Regions from separate parts of the Rhizobium azibense genome, predicted to be linked through region 1. Evidence: predicted binding sites of a transcription regulator. Region 1 holds the regulator's gene; each other region holds the start of a gene.
The links. The regulator LexA, encoded in region 1, represses DNA repair genes until DNA is damaged. The targets are predictions, from matches to a motif close to TGTTCNNNNTGTGTTCNG.
Positions count from the first base shown of each region.

Region 2: a site for LexA is predicted at 1,684-1,701, ahead of EV130_RS19095 (helicase-related protein). Genes of this name have one in related genera too.
Region 3: a site for LexA is predicted at 1,430-1,447, ahead of recA (recombinase RecA). Genes of this name have one in related genera too.
Region 4: a site for LexA is predicted at 1,299-1,316, ahead of ruvC (crossover junction endodeoxyribonuclease RuvC). Genes of this name have one in related genera too.

Region 1 covers NZ_SMBJ01000012.1:101,783-104,874, forward strand. The annotation lists gene kdsA (3-deoxy-8-phosphooctulonate synthase) at 1-222, opposite strand, end outside; gene EV130_RS26750 (VOC family protein) at 219-1,097, opposite strand; gene lexA (transcriptional repressor LexA) at 1,304-2,020, shown strand.
Region 2 covers NZ_SMBJ01000007.1:215,854-218,945, forward strand. The annotation lists gene phbB (beta-ketoacyl-ACP reductase) at 1-323, shown strand, start outside; gene EV130_RS19085 (glycine zipper domain-containing protein) at 640-906, opposite strand; gene EV130_RS19090 (DUF3309 family protein) at 931-1,086, opposite strand; gene EV130_RS19095 (helicase-related protein) at 1,861-3,092, shown strand, end outside.
Region 3 covers NZ_SMBJ01000016.1:4,697-7,788, forward strand. The annotation lists gene EV130_RS29180 (pseudouridine-5'-phosphate glycosidase) at 1-289, opposite strand, end outside; gene EV130_RS29185 (carbohydrate kinase family protein) at 320-1,261, opposite strand; gene recA (recombinase RecA) at 1,494-2,582, shown strand; gene alaS (alanine--tRNA ligase) at 2,736-3,092, shown strand, end outside.
Region 4 covers NZ_SMBJ01000009.1:251,028-254,119, forward strand. The annotation lists gene ruvA (Holliday junction branch migration protein RuvA) at 1-199, opposite strand, end outside; gene EV130_RS23025 (hypothetical protein) at 196-462, opposite strand; gene EV130_RS23030 (AbrB/MazE/SpoVT family DNA-binding domain-containing protein) at 440-703, opposite strand; gene ruvC (crossover junction endodeoxyribonuclease RuvC) at 745-1,257, opposite strand; gene EV130_RS23040 (methyl-accepting chemotaxis protein) at 1,492-3,092, shown strand, end outside.

The sequences.
Region 1 (3,092 bases):
GCTCGACAGCGATGAGCGGTTCGCCTTGTCGAAGGAGGTCTTGTAGACGAGCCCGACGCCGAGCTTGCCGCAAAGCTCCTTGAGCGTGCCTGCGACCATGAAGGCATGGTCGCGGCTCTCCATTTCGCATGCCCCTGCGATCAGCGACAGCTTGCCACTGTTGGAAAATACCACGCGGCCGGCACCTTCGCCGACTGCGACTTCTGAATTCGTATTGCTCATCGGGTCTCCTCGAAGGCGAAGATCGCACCTTGGCCGGGCGCAGGCTTCACCAGAACTCTGTTGTTCTTGCGTGTATAGGGCATCCCGTTATCAGCCAAAAGCGCTTCTGTCACGGCAAGATCGGTGGTGCGGAAAACGATAGCGCTGCCTCTCAGCCCCTTATCCACGGTTAACGGCGCCGAATCGAAATAAGCCTCCATCCCTTCCGGCGACAGCACACTGATCCTGGCATTCGCTGCTGCGATCGCAACCCCGAACGGGGTCCGCCCGATTTCCGTCGTAGACAGGGCCAACTGAAGGAACGAGCCGTAGGCTTCAGGCTCGGGGGCGCTTAGCACGATCTCCGAGATGCCGGTTGCACCATTCGCATGCTTTTCCAGCGCACTGCGATCGGCCGGAAAGGCATTGATGCGCTGGCAGTCAAAGAGGAAGAAATCCGGCGCCCGAAGATCGGCGGCAAAGGCAAGCTTGAAAGTGCCTGTCGATTGCGAGCCGTCCGGCATCTTGATCTGGCGCGAAAACTCCAGCATCGCGCCGCCGCTCTTTCTCGCACGCACGAAATGGGCATGATCGGCGTCCGCGTCCTCGGTGCTGAATGCTGCCGCAGAGAAACCGTCATTGCCGCACCGGAAACGAAATGCCTGGTCGCGCGCCACAAAGACGTTTCCGTGCCGCACTGATTCTTCACATTCTTTCGCATTCGCGACGCCAAGAGGCTCGAGATAGGTCTTGTCGGCGAAGTAAACGCAAGCATTCACCGTGCCGAAAGGATGACGGCCCTCGGCGGCAACCGTGAACCCCAATCGTCCCAGCCGCTCGCGCGCGAGATCGATGTTGGTGACCGGTAGAACAACATGATCCAACGGATGCAGCATGGCATAAGGTCTCCGTTTCCCTGTGATGAAGATGTGTGCCGCTCTGTGGTCAATGCAAGCTGAAAGCGCTTGCCCGGCAAACAAAAGTTTCGGAAAAAGAACGCAGTTGAGACGAAGTTTTACGAAAATTTAGGCACTTGCGGAACACATATGGAACATATAGTGTCTGTTCTGGCTTTGTTTCACGAATCTGAGGTTAAACTTCGATGCTGACACGCAAACAACAGGAGCTTCTCCTCTTCATTCATGAGCGTATGAAGGAATCCGGCGTTCCGCCATCCTTCGACGAGATGAAGGATGCGCTGGATCTGGCGTCAAAGTCCGGCATCCACCGACTGATTACCGCTCTCGAAGAGCGCGGTTTCATTCGTCGCCTACCGAACCGCGCCCGCGCCCTGGAAGTGATCAAACTACCGGAAGCCTATAGTCCGAGCATCCAGCCCCGCCGCGGCTTTTCGCCGAGCGTCATCCAGGGCAGCCTCGGCAAGCCGCAACCTGCGGCCGTTGCGCCGAAACCGGCGAACGAAGACCATAACAGCTCCATTTCGGTTCCCGTCATGGGCCGCATTGCCGCAGGCGTGCCGATCTCGGCGATCCAGAACAACACCCACGACATCAACGTTCCGGCCGATATGCTCAGTACCGGCGAACACTACGCACTTGAGGTCAAGGGCGATTCGATGATCGATGCTGGTATCTTCGATGGCGACACGGTCATCATCCGCAATACCAGCACCGCCAGTCCCGGCGACATTGTCGTGGCACTTGTCGATGACGAGGAAGCGACGTTGAAGCGGTTCCGCCGCAAGGGTGCATCCATCGCGCTTGAGGCGGCGAATCCGGCCTACGAGACGCGCATCTTCGGACCCGATCGCGTCAAGGTTCAGGGTAAGCTCGTCGGCCTAATCCGCCGCTACCATTGACCGGCAGCGCGTAGTCGCGAAAGGCGTCGCCGCGTCTCGTGGTGGCGGGTCCAGGGCGATCGCGCTTCGCCAAGGCGTTGTCCAAAGGGCGGTTCGACGGCACGGGTTTTCCGTAAGGTTTTTCACCCGCAAGAAGGATTGCGCCGGATCAGCAGGCGCTGTTCCGCGCACGCGGGATCCATGCGCGGTTTTTCTGGCCTGGAAGCGGCGATCGGTTCGCGGCGGCTCGGAGGTTTCGCTGCATCTTCGGTCAGTGCCCATGGCCATGCTCAGTGTTTTGACCTGAGCGACCGCGGCCGTGAGCACTGCGTGCTGGCTGCAGGGATATGCAAGCCTTCGCTGCAGCGCTGGTGACCGGACCAGCGCCGGCGATCTTAAGAAGCGCTCCACCAACCTGGTCTTGCTCCATATGATCGCTATTTCCGAGCTCAACGTGGTTGTTTGTCGGATTGTGGCTCGGCCTCAGCCTTTTCCGCGCGTGCCCTGAGCTTATCCGACTAAAAAGACAGCGGCCGCAGGCGCGCTTACCGCCATTGTGACAATCTCCTTCATCATTATCATGCCTGCATGATCATACCTGCATGCGTGATTGCCAGCCTGCCCATGCCCTGCCTTGGGAGGGTTTCGCACCTGTGATCGCGATAGCAAGGACCGTATCTTATTGGAGCGACGATGCCGCAGCGGACAGGCTGCGTGGGTCACACCTGCCGGCTGCATGTATCGGCTACTTCTTGAAGCCGTAAGCGCCTCCTTGGTCGCCAATTACCGCCCCCCCGAGGGACCTCGCAATGCCGCCACAATGGCTGATCGGTGGCGCTATTGGCAGGCGAGAGCCCTGTGTTTGCCGAAGGCTTCTCCCGTATACCAAAAGCGCAAAGAGCAGGATGGCACTACATGCCGGCTATATTTTGCGAAAGCCGATTTTGCAGCTCGCTCGTTTTCAACTCAAGGCATGCACCAAGGGCTCGCCACCCTGGAATACAACCTAAATGCAGCCCTGCGGGCGTCTCAACAGCAATAATCGATTGAAAAAAGACCGAAAAATCGGATTACAAAAAGCCGAATTAAATCA
Region 2 (3,092 bases), on a different contig from region 1:
TAAACGGCCAAAAGGGTCAGATGGGCCAGGTGAACTATTCGGCCGCAAAGGCGGGCGATCTCGGCTTTACGAAAGCACTTGCCCAGGAGGGCGCAGCAAAGAACATTACCGTGAACGCCGTCTGCCCTGGCTATATCGGCACGGAAATGGTCCTCGCCGTTCCCGAGAAGGTGCTCAACGAGCGGATCATTCCCCAGATTCCCGTCGGGCGTCTTGGCGAACCGGAGGAAGTCGCGCGCTGCGTTGCATTTCTCATCTCCGACGACGCCGGCTTTATAACCGGCTCGACCCTTTCGGCCAACGGTGGGCAGTTCTTCGTTTAGTTGCTGCGCGCACGCCTGATTTTTACCCTGACTGGTACTCTTTGCCGACGCATGTCGCCGCCGGAAAGCGCGCCAGAGGCGGTCATGAGAAACGCTGACGCAACCAGAACGGCGACAGCGGTATTCAAGATGATCTGGGCCATGGGAGCATTCCTTTGCGTAAACGGCAATCGTTGCCGTGCTATGGAAGGAATATGCGCCTCATCGCATTCGTGGAGTAGATTTGACTTTCGCGACCGATCGTCAACATGCTGTTGACGACGCGCAACAAAAAACGGGCGCCGACGCGCCCGTTTCCATTCCGTCCCGCCAATACTTAGTAGCTTCGCGGGCAGCGTGCTTCGTAGCGGCGGCCATATCGGTCGCGATAGACGCAGTAGCCGCGCCGTTCCACGGACTGGCCGATGAGAGCGCCAGCGAGGCCGCCAGCCACTGCACCGACGGCAGCGCCGCCCCAGCTATCGCTCACAGCACCACCAATGATTGCACCGGTACCAGCGCCAATGGCCGTCCCCCTCTCCGTCGGCGTGCAGGATGCAAGGGCGCCCACAAGGGCGCCTACAATCGCAATTTTTTTCATCATGACTTCACTCCCAGTTACCTGCCGTTAGATCCGGCCCATTAAGACAAGAATAATAATAATGATGAGAACTAGCCCCAAACCACCGGAAGGTCCATATCCCCAACCACGGCTGTATCCCCAGTTCGGGAGAGCACCAATCAAAAGCAGAATAATGATAATGAGAAGTATCGTTCCGAGCATGTTGCGATTCCTTCAACTCATCGTGAGTCCGAATGGACAATAAACACGCAACCGCCATTTTTGTTCCCGGCTAAGCTCCGCAATATGCAAAACGATCAAGGTCTTCTGCTTGAGACACTGTTCGAGAAAACCTCAAGCGTTAACGGGGACTGTCGATGGCAGCGCCGAGCAAGCAACGCTCTGCAATGTTTCTGTGGTTAAAATTCAATTACAATACAACATCTTGTGGTGAACGAACCGGGAAAATTACGATGTCGCTGATTCGTCAGCGATTCGTTCCGGATTTGATCGAGGTGTTAATCCGATCGCGTGAAGGCGCTGGTCGGATATGATCCGGCTTCCGAAACCGCAAGCATCGTCACCGTTGCGATCCGCCGCCCGAAAGTTCCGGATGGGGCCGGAGCATCTATTCCGGGCAGTTTGCCGGCGATTTCTCCTCGACGTCTGTTCTTGGCAAAAACCTTGACCCAAGCGGCGTTTTCGAGCTTTGCAGGCTCTGATGCCGATTCAGCATCTAGTAGGAAAAACCGATTCAAAACCAATACTTAGCCGTGAACAAAAGCTGAATCACCGCGAGTCACCGATTCGTCGCTGATTCGTTCTCACGCTGTTCCGAATCCTAAAACAGTCACTTAGTGGCATTTCCTGAATCAAGTTTGCAGCTCATTTTAAAAAACGGCCCTTGCGTTTGGCCGGGCGGCTGTCCATGTGTTGTCTGCTTCGGAAACGTAAGCGCACTTGACCACGAGGCTCGCCGCCTCACTTGCATGGACAATGACACTGACATCGCAGCCCATGATACGGAGCGGGCGCGGCGTGACCGCGGTGCTCGGCCCCACCAATACGGGCAAGACCCACTACGCCATCGAGCGCATGGTAGCGCACGGCACCGGCGTGATCGGCCTGCCGCTGCGTTTGCTGGCACGTGAAGTCTATACGCGTGTCGTCGAAAAGGTGGGAGTGCAAAATGTTGCCCTGGTGACCGGCGAGGAGAAGATCTCGCCGCCGACTGCGCGCTTTTCGGTTTGCACGGTCGAAGCCATGCCGCGCGAAACCGGGGCCGCCTTTGTCGCGATCGATGAAGTCCAGCTTGCAGGCGACCTCGAGCGCGGCCACATCTTCACCGACCGTATCCTGCATTTGCGCGGCCGCGACGAAACGCTGCTTCTCGGCGCCGACACGATGCGGCCGATCCTGCAGCAACTGCTGCCGGGAATCACGGTCGTTGAGAGGCCGCGGCTTTCGCACCTCATCTACGCGGGTCAAAAGAAGATCACCCGTCTTCCTCAACGCTCGGCTATCGTCGCCTTTTCGGCAGATGAGGTCTACGCCATTGCCGAATTGATCCGCCGCCAGCGAGGCGGTGCTGCGGTTGTCCTCGGTGCTTTGAGCCCCCGCACCCGAAATTCTCAAGTTGCGCTCTATCAGGCCGGCGATGTCGAATATCTCGTCGCAACCGATGCGATCGGCATGGGTCTCAATCTCGATGTCGATCACGTGGCATTTGCGCAGGACCGCAAATTCGACGGCTACCAGTTCCGCAATCTCAATCCTGCCGAACTCGGCCAGGTTGCCGGACGTGCCGGCCGCCACGTCCGTGACGGCACATTCGGGGTAACAGGCCAGGTGCACCCGTTCGATGAGGAACTGGCGCAGCGGATAGAGGCGCACGAGTTCGAAAATGTCAGAGTCTTGCAGTGGCGGTCGAAAGAGCTTGATTTTTCGTCGATACAATCATTGCGGGCGAGTCTTGAACGGCCGCCGAGCGCTGAAGGTTTGACGCGGGCCTTGCCCGCCGTCGACCAGCAAGCGCTTGAACATCTGACGCGTTATCCGGAAATCATTGATCTGGCTACAAATCCGCAGCGCGTGGAGAAGCTTTGGGAAACTTGCGCGCTGCCCGATTATCGGCGTATCACCCCAGCACAACATGCCGACCTGATCTCGACGCTCTTTTCCGATCTTGTGCGCTATGGCACGGTGAACGAGCAGTTTCTCGCCGAGCA
Region 3 (3,092 bases), on a different contig from region 1:
CGGCGCGCGAGACCTTCATCACGTCCTTTTCCTTCGCGAGCTTCTCGAGCTCTTGCGGCTCCAGGCCGATATGCAGGACCCCGTGAATGACGGCAATCGTTGCGGGAACGGCACCCTGCTCACGGATAATCGCCTCGACACTGCGAGCCATTTCGATATTGCCGGGATAGGGCATGCCGTGAGTGATGATCGTCGATTCAAGCGCCACCAGCGGTGCGCCGCGCTGCTTTGCGGCGGCAACCTCCTTGGAATAGGAGACGGGCAGGAGGGGGGAGATCGGTTTCGTCATTGTCTCTTCCGTTTCATCGATGTTGCCGCTTCAATGTAGAATTCTGGCACGCTGAACAAGGGCTAGCGTTTCGGCAAGCAGTTCCGACGAGAGTTTTTCGTTGACGGCATAGGGTGACTGGACCGTGAGTGCAGCAGCGGCCACGCCGTGCCGCATGGCCTCCTCGAGCGGCAGGTCCTGCATCAAGGCAGAGAGGATGCCGGCTGCAAGCGAATCCCCGGCGCCCGTTACGTCGGCAATGGTCTCGACCGGTGGTGGCTGCAGGCAGAAGGTACCACCTTTGCCGAAGGCGATCAGTTCGCGCTGTCCGCGCGTGATGACGCAGCTCTTCAGGCCGATGTCACCAAGCAGTGACACCCAATCCTCCGGCTTGTCCGGGCATTGGCCGGTCAGGGCTGCGGCCTCCGCTTCGTTGAGGAAGAGATGGTCGATGCCACTGATGCAGGCCTTGAGCTTGACCACCTTGGCCGGCGATATCGCAATCGCGGCCACAGGTACGCCGAGCCTATTGGCCCGGCTGACAATCGCCACGATCGTCTCTTCGGGCAAGTTCGCATCGAAAAGGATGAGGTCGCTTGAGGCGAAGGCTTCGCGCACCCAGCGGATCGCCAGCCGGCGCGGGACGAAATAACGGTAAAGCTCCATGTCGGCGAGCGCGATCACCAGGTTGCCGTCCCGCTCCAGGATCGCCGTGTAGCTCGGTGTCTGGCGATCGAGAAAGACGAAGGGCCGGTCGGTGATGCCGGCTGCATTTGCAGCCTCCGTCACCATCTCGCCCGCCGGGTCGCCGCCGCGCGGCGAAATCATGGTGACGTCCACGCCGAGACGTGCAAGGTTTCTCGCAGCATTGAAGCCGCCGCCGCCTGGTTCCTCGAACCAGGCGCCCGGGTTGCTGGCGCCTGGCGCGGTCTCGCCGGAAATGCGCCCGCGCCGGTCGATATGGGCGCCGCCGAGAACGAGGATTCTTTTCATCGGCCGGAGTGCCCCCACCCGTTGGAAGAAACGAATCGTACCAGGGCGCCGCATGCGCCATCCTTGGCGTCACGATTCCTAAGGCGTTGCTTTGCAGTGATAAAACATACATAGAACACGGGCTTTTTTACCTTTTTCTTTCAACTGTTTGGGCAGCCATTGCGCGATCGGAACAAATAGGGTACAAACCAGACATTGCTCAAGCGGCTTCAATAACCTAAAGGTGGATCGGATGTCTCAAAATTCATTGCGGCTCGTAGAGGACAAATCGGTGGACAAAAGCAAGGCGCTTGAAGCGGCACTCTCACAGATTGAGCGGTCGTTCGGCAAGGGCTCGATCATGAAACTCGGCTCCAACGAGAACGTTGTCGAGATCGAAACCATTTCGACCGGTTCCCTCAGCCTTGATATCGCGCTCGGCATCGGCGGTTTGCCCAAAGGCCGCATCATCGAGATCTACGGACCGGAAAGCTCCGGCAAGACGACGCTTGCCCTGCAGACGATCGCCGAAGCGCAGAAGAAGGGCGGCATCTGCGCATTCGTCGATGCAGAACATGCGCTCGATCCGGTCTATGCCCGCAAGCTCGGAGTCGATCTCCAGAACCTCCTGATCTCGCAGCCGGATACCGGCGAGCAGGCGCTCGAAATCACCGATACGCTGGTGCGCTCGGGCGCCGTCGACGTTCTCGTCGTCGACTCCGTTGCAGCGCTGACACCGCGCGCCGAAATCGAGGGCGAGATGGGCGACAGCCTTCCTGGCCTGCAGGCCCGCCTGATGAGCCAGGCGCTGCGCAAGCTCACGGCATCGATCTCCAAGTCGAACACCATGGTCATCTTCATCAACCAGATCCGCATGAAGATCGGCGTCATGTTCGGCTCGCCCGAAACGACGACAGGCGGTAACGCGCTGAAGTTCTACGCCTCCGTCCGCCTCGACATCCGCCGCATCGGCGCTGTCAAGGAGCGCGAAGAGGTTGTCGGCAATCAGACCCGCGTCAAGGTCGTCAAGAACAAGATGGCGCCTCCCTTCAAGCAGGTGGAATTCGACATCATGTACGGCGAGGGTGTCTCGAAGACTGGCGAATTGATCGACCTTGGCGTCAAGGCCGGCATCGTCGAGAAGTCCGGGGCCTGGTTCTCCTATAACAGCCAACGTCTCGGCCAGGGCCGGGAGAATGCCAAGCTCTTCATCCGCGACAACCCGGATCTCGGCCGCGAGATCGAGATGGCGCTTCGGCAGAATGCGGGACTGATTGCGGACCGCTTCCTGCAGAATGGCGGGCCAGATGCAAACGATGGCGATACAGACACGGATATGTAATTTGTAGCTTCAGCTTCGATTTATCGAAACCGGCCGCATTCCTTGATCAGAATGCGGCCGGTTCTCTTTGTCTGCTGGACAGTGGTTAATGCGGACGATAAAAGCCACTGGATTTGAGTTTGACCTGCCTTGGGCAGCATTGAAGGGCATAGCATGAGCGGCGTGAACGATATCCGGTCGACCTTCCTCGACTTTTTCAAGACGAACGGCCACGAGATCGTGCCGTCGAGCCCGCTCGTGCCGCGCAACGACCCTACCTTGATGTTCACCAATGCCGGCATGGTGCAGTTCAAGAATGTCTTCACCGGCTTGGAACAGCGCCCCTACAGGACGGCATCGACGGCGCAGAAATGCGTCCGCGCCGGCGGCAAGCACAATGACCTCGACAATGTCGGCTATACCGCGCGACACCATACGTTTTTCGAAATGCTCGGCAATTTCTCCTTCGGCGATTATTTTAAGGAACGGGCGATCGAGCTGGCCTGGAACCTGATCACCAAGGAATTCGGC
Region 4 (3,092 bases), on a different contig from region 1:
GCGCGCTCATGAAGCCGAAGAGCTTCAGCTGGTCTTCGCGCACATAGGTCTCGATGAAGAGCACGCAAGCCTCTCCCGGCGAACCGAGTCTCGACAGCGTACGGCCAGAGCAATGGGCGGTGTAGCAGACGCCGTGCACGTCGACGAGCACGTGGTCGTCGCCGATTTCGTCGATGGTGCCTTTGAGCTTGCCGATCATGAAGAGGTCCGTGAGCGATGAGTTTCGGGAGTGATGAGGTCGAGGAATGGATAATAGGAACGGTAGCGGGCAGCGTCGCGCTTCAGCAGCCGATGCCGGCGCCAATCGGCATGAGCCGAGGCGGCGAGTTTCGACCAGATCACTGCCTTCGTTACCAGGTCACCGTCAATCACGCACTGCTTCAGGGACCATTGCCTTTCGACGGTATCCGGCCCCCAATTGTCGATAAAGATATCGGTGTCAACGAGCGTCGAGATCGTCACGTTGGCCCCTCAACCATTCGATATCATCATCCGTCGTCATTCCGCCGAGATCAACCGTTGTTTGAGCGCGGCTCGCCCAATCATCGAACGTGCGAACTGGATCAGCTCCACCCGTCTCGATCTTGAGGAGTATGGCGCCCGCTTTAGAGGCGATGAAATCCACTTCCGATCCGCGGCCCATCCCCAGCCGGTCGCGAATCTCCTTCGGCATGGCCACCTGGCCCTTTTCGGTGACACGCATGATTACCTAGATAGCAAAAGGGAAAAAACCAAGAATACATATCAGCCGGCCAATGCTGCCTGGCGCATTCGGCTGCTGCCGCGGTTATGGGCGTGGCAGATGGCGATGGCGAGCGCGTCAGCGGCGTCGTTGCCCTTGAATTCGACTTTCGGCATCAGGATTTTCAGCATCATGTGGATTTGCTGCTTCTCGCCGTGACCGACGCCGATGACGGCTTTCTTGACGGCATTGGGCGCATACTCCGATACCTGGAGCCCGGCGCGTGCCGGCACGAGCATCGCGATGCCGCGGGCCTGACCGAGCTTCAGCGTGGCGACCGCATCCTTGTTGACGAAGGTCTGCTCGACCGCCGCCTCATCCGGCTTGAAGTCATGGACGATTTGAGCGAGCCCGTCATGCAGCTGACAAAGGCGGGAGGCGAGGTCCATCTCGCCGTCGGAGGTCACCGTTCCGGAGGCGACGAAGCGCAGCGAATTGCCGAGCGTGTCGATAATTCCCCAGCCGGTGCGGCGAAGGCCCGGGTCGATGCCGATGATGCGAATCGTATTTTGCATGTCTCACCTTATTGCGGTTGCAAAATAACTGCCACCGATATGTGAACAAAACAAAAACATTACGCCCCTTTATAAGGCGCCGTTTACCACGAATTAAACCGAATGCCTGAAAGCTGCCCCTTCAAATGTGAGAGGAGCTGCCTTTTGCAAAAGGTTAAGGCTCCCCGTGTTCTGTTTTCGGTCAAGGTGGCAGGTTTGCGCTGCCGGCAAGCCGCTCCGGAAGGGTTCATTGTCATGGTTCAGAGATTTCAGTCCCTGTCCTTCAAGGTTATCGCGACATTCATCCTGCTCACGGCACTGGCCGTGAGCACGATCAGTGTTCTCGGCTATTTCACCAGCAGCCGCATTTCGGATGCGCAGGCGCTGAAGGCCAAGGAAAGCGTTCTCATCTTCCGCGGCGACATGCTGCAGGATCAACTCGGACAGCTCGAAAATCAGGCGAGTTCCGTTGCGCGCATCGAGGCGCTGCAGATGTCGATCACCAGCCTGAAGAGCGGCTGGAAGACGATCGAAAAATCGTCGGGCGACGCGCGCGGCGAACTCAAGAAGGTGTTCATCACCAACAATCCGAACCCGGCCGATCAGCGTGAAAGGCTGATGAAGCCGGAAGGACCGAGCGGCTTTTACTACTCCAACCACGAAAAGACGCAGGGCGAAGTTCAACGCGACCTGGAAAAAACCGCCTTCAGCGACCTGCTGATTGCCGATCTCGATGGCTCGGTTCTCTATTCCTACAAAAAGGACGATGATTTTGCCGAAAACCTGAAGGCCGATGCATGGAAGACGACAGGTGCGGGCATTGCGTTTGCAAAGGCCGTCGAAAATACGGCCAAGGCAACGGACGATTCCGCGCCGACCGCATTTTCGGGCCTGCGCGTCGATGCCTCCAACGGCAAGTCGGCGATCTTCTACGCAGTGCCGATCATCAAGCTCGGTCAGCCGAAGGGCATCATCCTCTTCAAGGTGCGCGACGATATCATCACCAGCATCCTGGCAAAGGGGATCGTTTCGGGCAGTACGGCTCAGGCAGCCATCATTTCCAGTGACGGTTCGGCCGTGGGGCTCAATGCCGAAGGCCGGCTTGCGACGCTCGAGGCGGCGCCGTTCACGTTCATGAAGGATGCGCTTTCAAGCAGCAACGGCATGACGGTCGACGACTTTGTGCGCCCCGACGGCACCGCTCGGGCCTATGTCCGCTCTATCACCTACCAGGGCGAGCGGTTCCTTGTCGTCGAAAGCGTACTCGTCAGCGAGCTAAATGCGGGTTCGATCGAGATCGCGACGCTTTTGACCATGATCGGCCTTGCAGCGCTTGTCGTCATGGCGATCGCCACCGGCCTGATCACCAAGCTGCTCTTTTCGCCGCTCTCCCGCCTGGCTGGAATTACCCGTGATGTGGCCGAGGGCAAGCTGGATGTCGAGATCGGCAGCCAGACCCGAAAGGACGAAATCGGCACGATGGCCAAGGCGCTCGCCCGCTTCAGGCAATCACTGATCGAAAGCCGCGAGCTGGAAGCGGCAAGCGCCGAAACCCGTGCCCGCGCCGAGCGCGACCGTCAGGAAAATCTTGCTCTTCGCGAAGCCGAAGCGAGAAGTTTGCAGGACGTCGTCCAGGCGCTGGACGAGGGGCTGCACCATCTGGCGAAGGGCGATCTCGCCTATCAGATCGAAACGCGCTTCCCCGACGAACTTGAAAGCCTGCGCGTCAACTTCAACGAGGCCCTCGCCACGCTCAGCGAAACGATGACGGCGATCGGCGGCAACTCTATGGCTGTCCGGTCGGGCTCGGAAGAGATGCGCACGGGAGCCGACGACCTTGCCGGACGCACCGAGCG